Regions from separate parts of the Arthrobacter sp. P4_F10 genome, predicted to be linked through region 2. Evidence: riboswitches for the same ligand, from Rfam matches in the RefSeq annotation. Region 2 holds a riboswitch; the other holds the start of a gene.

Evidence for each region. Region 2 has a riboswitch for cyclic di-AMP ahead of AC1DR1_RS09615 (aggregation-promoting factor C-terminal-like domain-containing protein). Riboswitches for the same ligand answer to the same signal wherever they lie in the genome.
Region 1: another riboswitch for cyclic di-AMP. It lies ahead of AC1DR1_RS12775 (hypothetical protein); the one in region 2 lies ahead of AC1DR1_RS09615 (aggregation-promoting factor C-terminal-like domain-containing protein).

Annotation. Positions count from the first base shown of each region.
Region 1 is NZ_JBFUJJ010000010.1:58,176-62,379, forward strand. Features, by position in the region: gene AC1DR1_RS12765 (cation:proton antiporter) at 1-1,128, opposite strand, end outside; gene AC1DR1_RS12770 (hypothetical protein) at 1,125-1,403, opposite strand; cyclic di-AMP (ydaO/yuaA leader) riboswitch at 1,574-1,777, shown strand; gene AC1DR1_RS12775 (hypothetical protein) at 1,782-2,447, shown strand; gene AC1DR1_RS12780 (sensor histidine kinase) at 2,544-3,548, opposite strand; gene AC1DR1_RS12785 (response regulator transcription factor) at 3,541-4,204, opposite strand, start outside.
Region 2 is NZ_JBFUJJ010000006.1:139,344-143,547, reverse strand. Features, by position in the region: gene AC1DR1_RS09625 (response regulator transcription factor) at 1-313, shown strand, start outside; gene AC1DR1_RS09620 (sensor histidine kinase) at 317-2,017, shown strand; cyclic di-AMP (ydaO/yuaA leader) riboswitch at 2,186-2,345, shown strand; gene AC1DR1_RS09615 (aggregation-promoting factor C-terminal-like domain-containing protein) at 2,345-3,169, shown strand; gene AC1DR1_RS09610 (bifunctional glycosyltransferase family 2/GtrA family protein) at 3,318-4,204, shown strand, end outside.

The sequences.
Region 1 (4,204 bases), on a different contig from region 2:
CAGCGCGAAAGCCCTCGCCGCCCGTGACCCGGCGACGGCGCTCGCGGCTATGGTGACTAGAGCGCCGGCCAGCAGGGCCGCTGCCTCGCCCGGGAGCAGGACCTGAAGCTGTGTGCCGATGCTCGCCGCCGCAACCGGCACGCCAAGTTGGGCCGCCGACAACACCCCGAGGGGCAGCGGGAGACCCAGGAACGCCAGGCCGGCGTGCGTCAGCAGGGTCCCTACTCCCAGGACCACGCCGAGGGCAATCATCTCCGGATGTCCGGCCAGGTCCTTGAGCGTCAGCGATGCACCCAGCCAGACGAAGAACACCGGACTAAGGAAACCGTCGCTGAGGGCGAACAGTTGCCGGGCCAGCCGCCGCGGTTCGCCGACGGCGGCCACCACCAGGCCGAAGGAAAAGCCTGCCAACATCACGGACACATTGCTCCATGTCGCGACTGCGGCCAGGGCGAAGAGAACGGCCAGCTGGCTCCTCAGCTCCAGGGCAAACTTGCGGCTTTCCGAGAGTTGGTGCACGCGAGCGCGGATTCCCCTGCGCTCCAGCCAGCGCAAGACGAAATAGAGCACCACCGCGCAGCCGGTCACCGTAAGCACGCCCAGCGCCGCGCGGCCTGCGTTGGGCGGATCCACGAGGAGCGGCAACGCCACAATGCAGGCTATGTCGGCGATGGCCACCTGCGCGGTCATGGCGACGACATCGGGTCCGCCGAGGCGCAGCGAATCGATGATCGGAAGGACCAGGGCGGCCGACGAGGACGCCAGCAGCACTGCGTAGAGGGGAGCATGTCCAGTCCCGAAGAGCAGACCGATCCCGGTTCCGACCGCCACCGCTGCCGCCGCGGCCGCAATAGCCCGGCGGGAGCCATTGCCGAGGGCGGAGCGGATCTGCGGATCCCTCACGGGAACATGGGTTCCGGCCACAAACATCATCAGCGCGAACCCGATGTTGGCCAGCAGGATAAACGTCGGGTCCGCAGGATCAACCAGGGCCAGGCCTGAGCGTCCGATCGCGATGCCGGCCAACAGTTCGCCCAGCATCACCGGCAACCGCCAGCGCGCCGGCAGCGCCAGCAGGGGTCCGGCCAGGGCGACGACGGCGATCAGCGCCAGGGACAGGAATGTCACGGCTCGCCGCTGCGGGCGGGCCCAGGGCCCGACCGCCGCTCCACCACGGCGTAGGCTTTCCCGTCCAGGAACGCCCAGTCATTGACAACCATGTACCCAAGTGCGTCCACCCGGTCATTCAGGACGTGCTCGTCGAAACCTCCGTCGCGCGGTTCCGCGTCCCAGGTGGTCACGTGGACGTCCCGGCCGTCCAGGATCAGCAGCTCGGTGTTGACGTCGAAATCCTCCTGTGGCTGATTGCTCAACTGGCAGATGGCGACACAGTGGCTGTTCATTTCGGGCCTCCGCTTCGGCGTGTGCTGATGGCATCATCCTACGTTCGGATGCGGCGCCGCCCCATGGGCAATTGCCGGACCGTTCTGTGGCCGCCGTTACCTGAATGTGACTTTTGCATGCGGATCGCGTTACGGTGGATGAGTGCCTGTTGTCTCCGATACGGGCGCTCCCCAGCCGATTGCCTAACTCTGCCGCGGCCCGGGGGTAACTCGCATCAACGACCGGCAGAGACGGGGAAACCACTTTTGGCCTGCTGATTTCGCAGGCCTTGGGGTGAAGCCGCACAGTGCCCGCAACGACGGGCCCGGGAGTGCGGCCGGGTGCCTCCCATCCGAATCCGACAGCTCACCTCGCAGGCATTGGGAGAGGCTACATTCATGTCTTCAATCAGTACTTTTGTGCGCCATACGGCCGTCCTCGCCGCCGCATCCGGCCTGGTCCTCACCAGCGGAATGGCAGCCAACGCAGCCGCAGCACCTGCTCAGCGGGACTCCGCTCCGGCGTCCAACGTGGACGTCACGGGACTGGTCAGCGCCCCCGTGAACGCCGACTCAAGCGTCAAGATCAGCTTTGACCGCCCCGCGGTAGCTACCGTCGCAGCGCCGGTCATCGAACAGCCCGTTGCCGCGGCGCCGGCTCCCGCCGCTGCGCCTGCAGCAGCACCGAAGGCAACCGTGCAGGTGCAGGCCGCTCCGGCGGCCGCGCCGGCCGCGGCGCCCGCTGCCGGCGGACGCAACGCCATCATGCTCTCGGCCGCTTACAGCCAGGTGGGCATCACCCAGGACTGCACCGCCATGGTCGAAAAGGCCCTTGGCGCGGCAGGCAAGCCGGTTGGCAACATTGGTCCCCGGGCGTTCCTTGGCCTCGGAACCGTTGTGGGCACCCCGCAGCCCGGCGACATGGTGGTCCAGTCCGGCCACGTTGCCATCTACGCCGGCAACGGCCAGGTGGTCAGTGGCGGCATGAACGGAAAGAACCAGACGATGGTCCACCCGCTGTCATGGCTCACGGCGACCGGCGGCGTCACCTTCGTCCGCGCCTAAGCCGCGCTGCCTCTTCCGGGCCGGAAAGTCCGGAAAGACCGGTGATCGATTCCCTTGGGGGCAATCGATCGCCGGTCTTTCCTGTACATATAGTTCTCAGGGATTCCCCCGCCCGGCCAGTGGAAGCGTCAACTTCATGACCGTCCCCTCGGCACCTGTCGCGGCCACCTCAACGGCGCCGCCCGCAGCGACGGCGATCTCCCTGACCAAGGCCAGACCGATGCCAAAGCTTCGCTGTCCGTGTGCACTGCCTGTGCTGGCGGTCCGTACGAAGCGGTCAAAGATCCGGGTCTGATCGACGCCGGTGATTCCGGTCCCCGTGTCCGCCACCGTGATCACGGCGCGGTTCTGCTCGATCGAGGTCGTGATGGACACCCGGCCGCCCGGGGGCGTGTGGGCGAGGGCGTTGTCCGCCAGGGCAAGCACGGCACGGCGCAGCGCGTTATTCTCGATCCGGGCCAGCGGCCGGGCATCGGCTACGAAGTCCACGGCCACCTTGCGCTGCTCTGCCACCAGCTGGAGGCTCCCGGCGACGCTGGCGGCGGTGTCGGCAAGGTCGGCAGGCGGTGCGGAGCGGTCCGGGACTTCCGCTGTTGCCGCGAGGAGCAGTTCGTTGACAATCCCGGTCAGCGTTGCTGCGTCCTCCCGGATCCGGGCCAGGTCGTGGCCTTGCCTGGAGCCGGGCACGGTATTGCGCTGGGCAAGCTGGATCCTGGTGTCCAGGATGGTCAAGGGCGTGCGCAGTTCGTGGCTCGCGTCCTGGACGAAGCGCCGCTGCCTGGCCAAGGCATCACCGAGGGGACGGATGGCGCTGCGCGCGCTGAGCCACCCGACGATGCCGGCCAGCAAGATTCCCGCCACCCCGGCGATGACCATGGCTTCGAGGACATCTTTGGAGTCCAGGTACGCGTAGGCCGTCCCGGCCGCCGCCGAGCCCGGCACTTCTGGATGGGCGAGTTGATTCATGAGGTACAGCGCCGTGGCAGCGAGCAGCCCGAGAACCATGACCGCGCACGCGGCGCTGATCCGCAGCGCGACCTTGAGCGAGGCCTTGCGCAGAATGGAGTGGTCCGGATTTCCTGCGGTCCCGCCGTTACTCATGGGCATCGCCGATCTGGTAACCGAGGCCGTGCACCGTGCGGATGACGGCCTTGGAGATCTTCCGGCGCAGGTGATGAACATAGGTATCGATCACGCCGGGCTGGTCCGAGGCGTGGAAGTACGCCGCGAGGAGTTCGTCCCGGGTGAAGACACGGCCGGGTTCCGCGGCCAGGGCTGCGAGCAATTGGCCTTCTTTCGCGGTCAGCGACACCGTGTGCCCGTAGACGGACCGGACGGAACGCTGCGTCGGATCCAGTTCCCAGTCCCCGATCGCCACCGGCGCCGGGGCCGGGGAAGGGAAGGTGCGCGTCAGTGCGCGCAGGCGTGCCGCCAGTTCGCCGGCGTCGAACGGCTTGGTCACGTAATCGTTGGCTCCGGCGTCCAGACCCCTGATCTTTTCGTCGGCATCGCCCAGCGCGGTCAGGATCAGGATGGGCGTGGCAATGCCTTTCGACCGTAAAGCCGCGATGAGGGCGATACCGTCCATGACAGGCAGCCCGCGGTCGATCACCATGACGTCCCAGGCCCCGGTCAGTCCGTGGTGGAGGCCATCACGGCCGTTGGTGACCAACTGGACCCGGTAATCCGGGTCCAGGAGCTCGGCGATGAGCGGTCCCAGAACGGCGTCGTCCTCGACGAGCAGCAGGGAGGGGCGG
Region 2 (4,204 bases):
CGCCATGGACACCGCCGAGCTGGTGGTCGGGGACCTTGTACTCAATGTCGACACCCGCGAAGTCACCAGGGGCGGTGAGGAGCTGCATCTGACCGCCACGCAGTTCGAGCTGCTGCGCTACCTCATGGAAAACCCCAAACGGGTCATCAGCAAGGCCCAGATCCTGGACCGCGTCTGGGACTATGACTTCGGCGGCCAGGCGAACATCGTGGAACTGTACATTTCCTACCTGCGCAAGAAGGTCGACGCCAACCACGCTCCCATGATCCACACGGTGCGCGGCGCCGGCTACGTCCTGAAACCGGCGGACTGATCCGTGCCTTCACTTTCCGGTGTGACACGCGTCCCCGGGCGCGACTGGCGCAACCCCTCCACGTGGCATTTGCGCACCCGGCTGGTTCTCGTCGCCATGGCGCTGCTCGTGGCTATCTGCGGCGCTGTGGGACTGTTCAGCTACGCCTCCATGGACTTGTTCCTGACCCGGCAGCTCGATGACCAGCTCGGCCAGGCTTCGCACCGCTCGAGTGAGTTCAGCCGGCCCCCTGCCGGCAACCCCAATGGCAGGCCGGATCCCTTAGACGCGCGGGGACAAAGGGTCGGCACCCTCATCGCCCGGATTGAGAACGGCAACGTCAGCAGTGCAGGCTTCCTGGCCACCGACGCCACCCGCGCCTCGCTGTCATCGGAGGACGACCAGATCCTCCTGGGACTACGCACCGACGGTCTCCCCGTTGATCGCTCGCTGTCATCCGGCGCCTACCGTCTCGTTGCCACGCAGACCCCATATGGCGACACCATTGTCACCGGGCTTCCCCTTGCCGATAAACAGAGCACCCTGACCTCCCTTGTCTGGACCATCACTATTGTGTCGCTTGGCGGAATAGTTCTGATCGGCCTTGCCGGGACTGTGCTCATCCGCCGCACCATGAAGCCGTTGGAGCAGCTCTCCGAGGTGGCCACCCAAGTTTCCCGCCTCCCGCTGGACGCCGGCGAGGTGGCGCTCGGGGTGCGCGTCCCGGCGTCCGCCGCCCACCGCGGAACCGAAGTAGGCAGCGTGGGCTACGCGCTGAACCAGATGCTGGACAACGTCTCCAATGCCCTCGAGGCGCGGCAGGAGAGCGAGATGAAGGTTCGGCAGTTCGTCGCCGATGCCTCGCACGAACTCCGAACCCCGCTGACGGCCATTCGCGGCTACACGGAGCTGATGCGGATGACCGAGCACTTCACTCCCGACGGCCAGAGATCCCTCGCGCGCGTGCAAAGCCAGTCCGAGCGGATGACCACCTTGGTGGAGGACTTGCTGCTGCTGGCACGCCTGGACGAGGGACAGCCGCTCAAGATCTCCGACGTCGACCTCACCCAGTTGGCCATCGAGACGGTGAGCGATGAGAAAGTCATGGCCCCGGACCGCATCTGGCAGCTGGAGCTTCCGGAGGAACCCGTGGTGGTGCGCGGTGACGCGACCCAGCTTCACCAGGTCCTCGCCAACCTCCTGTCCAATGCACGCAAGCACACGGACCCCGGAACCAAGGTGGTTACGGGCGTCATGCGTTCGGCTGACGGCAGCGCCATGGTCACTGTGACGGACAATGGCCGCGGCATCGCCCCCGAATTCGTCGGCCGGGTCTTCGCCCGCTTCGCACGTGCCGACGCGGCGCGCACCAATCCCGCGACCAGCGCCGCAGCCAGCGCCGCAGCCAGCGCCGCAGCTAACTCAGCCGTCGCGACGGCGGGGGCCCGGTCCGGGGGCGCCGTGCGCTCGGCATCCGGCGCTGCTTCCGGTGCTGCTTCTAGTGCCGCTTCTAGTGCCGCTTCTAGTGCCTTTGGCATGGCAGCCGGAGGCAGCCATGGTCAGGGAACGGCGACTGCCGCGCCGACCTCGGAGGGCACGAGCGGGTTGGGCTTGTCCATTGTCCATTCGATCGTGGAGGCCCACGGAGGAACAGTCGAGGTCACGTCCCGGCCTGGCCGCACGGAGTTCGCCGTGCGGCTGCCCGCGGCGCCGCCGTCGGCGTAGCCACCCACAGGCCCCCACCCGAACGACCGGCGACTCCGGCGCAAGCCGACACCCCGCAGTTGTGACTCCTGTTACCAAAATGTGACTTAAGCGGCCGGGTCCTGTAGCGTCTTTGGGGTGCGCCGCCATTGGTGCCGCATATCCGGACGGACGCCAAACTCTGCCGCTTCCCGGATTCCGCTGGACCAGGCAGAGGCGGGGGACCCAGAGTTCCCGGGCATTCTGCTTTCATGCGCCCTCGGGGTGAAGCCGACACGTGAGTTTCCGTGCGGCCGGATGACCTCATCCGAACCCGACAGCTAACTCCGCCGGCGTTGAGAGGCCACCATGACTGAATTCCAAGTACAAACGCGCCCTGACGGCGATTCCCATTCCCGTTCCACCAAGTCGCGCCACCGCGCCGAACCGGCCACGCAGGCATCCGCCCTGTCCAGGCTGGCCACCGGCCTCGGCATCACCGGCCGCCGCGCCGCCGTCATCGCCGCCGCCTGCGCCATGCTGGTGGGGGGCGGCGCTGCCAGCCAGGCGGCAGAGCCGGGGAGCCAGGGCACGAACGTTGGAAGCAGCCAAACAGCCACCACCGCCGACCCGCTGGCCAAGCTCAACTTCGAGCGGGCCCAGGTGGCTGGGCCGACCGCTCCAGTGGAAAAAAACGTGGCACCCCAGATCTCGCAGGTTAAGGCCGTCGAAGCGCTGATCCAAGCACCCGCTGCTCCCGTGCCGGCTCCCTCAGCCCCCGCTCCTGCACCGGCTCCTGCAGCCGCTGCGGTTCCCGCCCCGGCCCCCGCTCCCGCACCGGCCCCGGCAGCTGCCCCGGCTCCCGCAGCTGCGCCGGTCGCAGTCGACGACCCCGCCGGGGCCCAGGCCTACGCCGCGGCCCAGCTGGGCAGCTATGGCTGGGCACCGGGCCAGATGCAGTGCCTGCATAAGCTCTGGACCAAGGAATCGGACTGGAAGACGACTGCCACCAACCCCAGCAGCGGCGCCTACGGCGTGGTCCAGTCCCTGCCGGCCACGAAGATGGCGAGCGCCGGCGCCGATTACATGACCAACTACCGGACCCAGATCAACTGGGGCCTGAACTACGTCAAGGAACGCTACGGCTCCCCCTGCGGCGCCCTGAACTTCCACTACGCACACAACTGGTACTAAACCGGCGCTAACCGGCCTCCACAGAAGGCCCCGGATCCACATGGATCCGGGGCCTTCTTGTGTGTCGGGGGCGGACCAGCCGGACTTCCACAGCCCCCGCACAGCTTGACCCTAAAGCCCTCATATGGGCCGCCGGGAAAGTTGAGCCATGACATTCACAGACCAGGCCACAGGAACCCTGCTCCGCTCCACGGCGACGCCGGCCAGCCCGGCCGCACGGCCGGGGCCTGCCCTGGCCGAAGCGCTTGGCCCGGGCACGTCCGCCGGGGCGCTTACCGGCCCGGGCGGCCGGCGCTCAGCCATTGACACGCGTGCCAGCACCCCCCTGCTGGACGTCACCATTCCGGTCTTCAACGAGGAACGGGATCTCGAAGCATGCCTGCGCCGGCTCCACGCGTACCTTCTCGGCGCCTTCCCGCACTCCTTCCGGATCACGGTGGCGGACAACGCCAGCACCGACGGAACGCTCAAGGCGGCGGAACGCGTAGCCCGCGAGCTGCGCGAAGTGAAGGTGGTCCATATGGCCGAAAAGGGCCGCGGTAACGCGCTTCGCAAGGTGTGGCTTGCCTCGCCGTCGCCGGTCCTGGCGTACATGGACGTGGATCTTTCCACTGATCTGGCCGCCCTCGGCCCGCTCCTTGCGCCGCTCATTTCGGGGCACTCCGACCTGGCGATCGGGACGCGCCTGACCCGCAACTCGCGTGTGGTCCGTGGACCCAAGCGCGAATTCATCTCGCGCAGCTACAACTTCCTGCTGCAGTCCCTTATGGGCGCCCACTTCAGCGACGCGCAGTGCGGTTTCAAGGCGATCCGGGCGGACGTGGCCCGGCAACTGCTCCCCCACACACTGGACAACGCCTGGTTCTTCGACACCGAGCTGTTGGTCCTGGCAGAAAAGTGCGGCCTGCGCGTCCACGAAGTCCCGGTGGACTGGACCGACGACCCTGATTCCAGCGTGGACATCGTCCAGACTGCCCTCGCTGACTTGCGCGGCATGGCACGGTTGAGCCGGGACCTGCTCTCGGGCCGGATCCC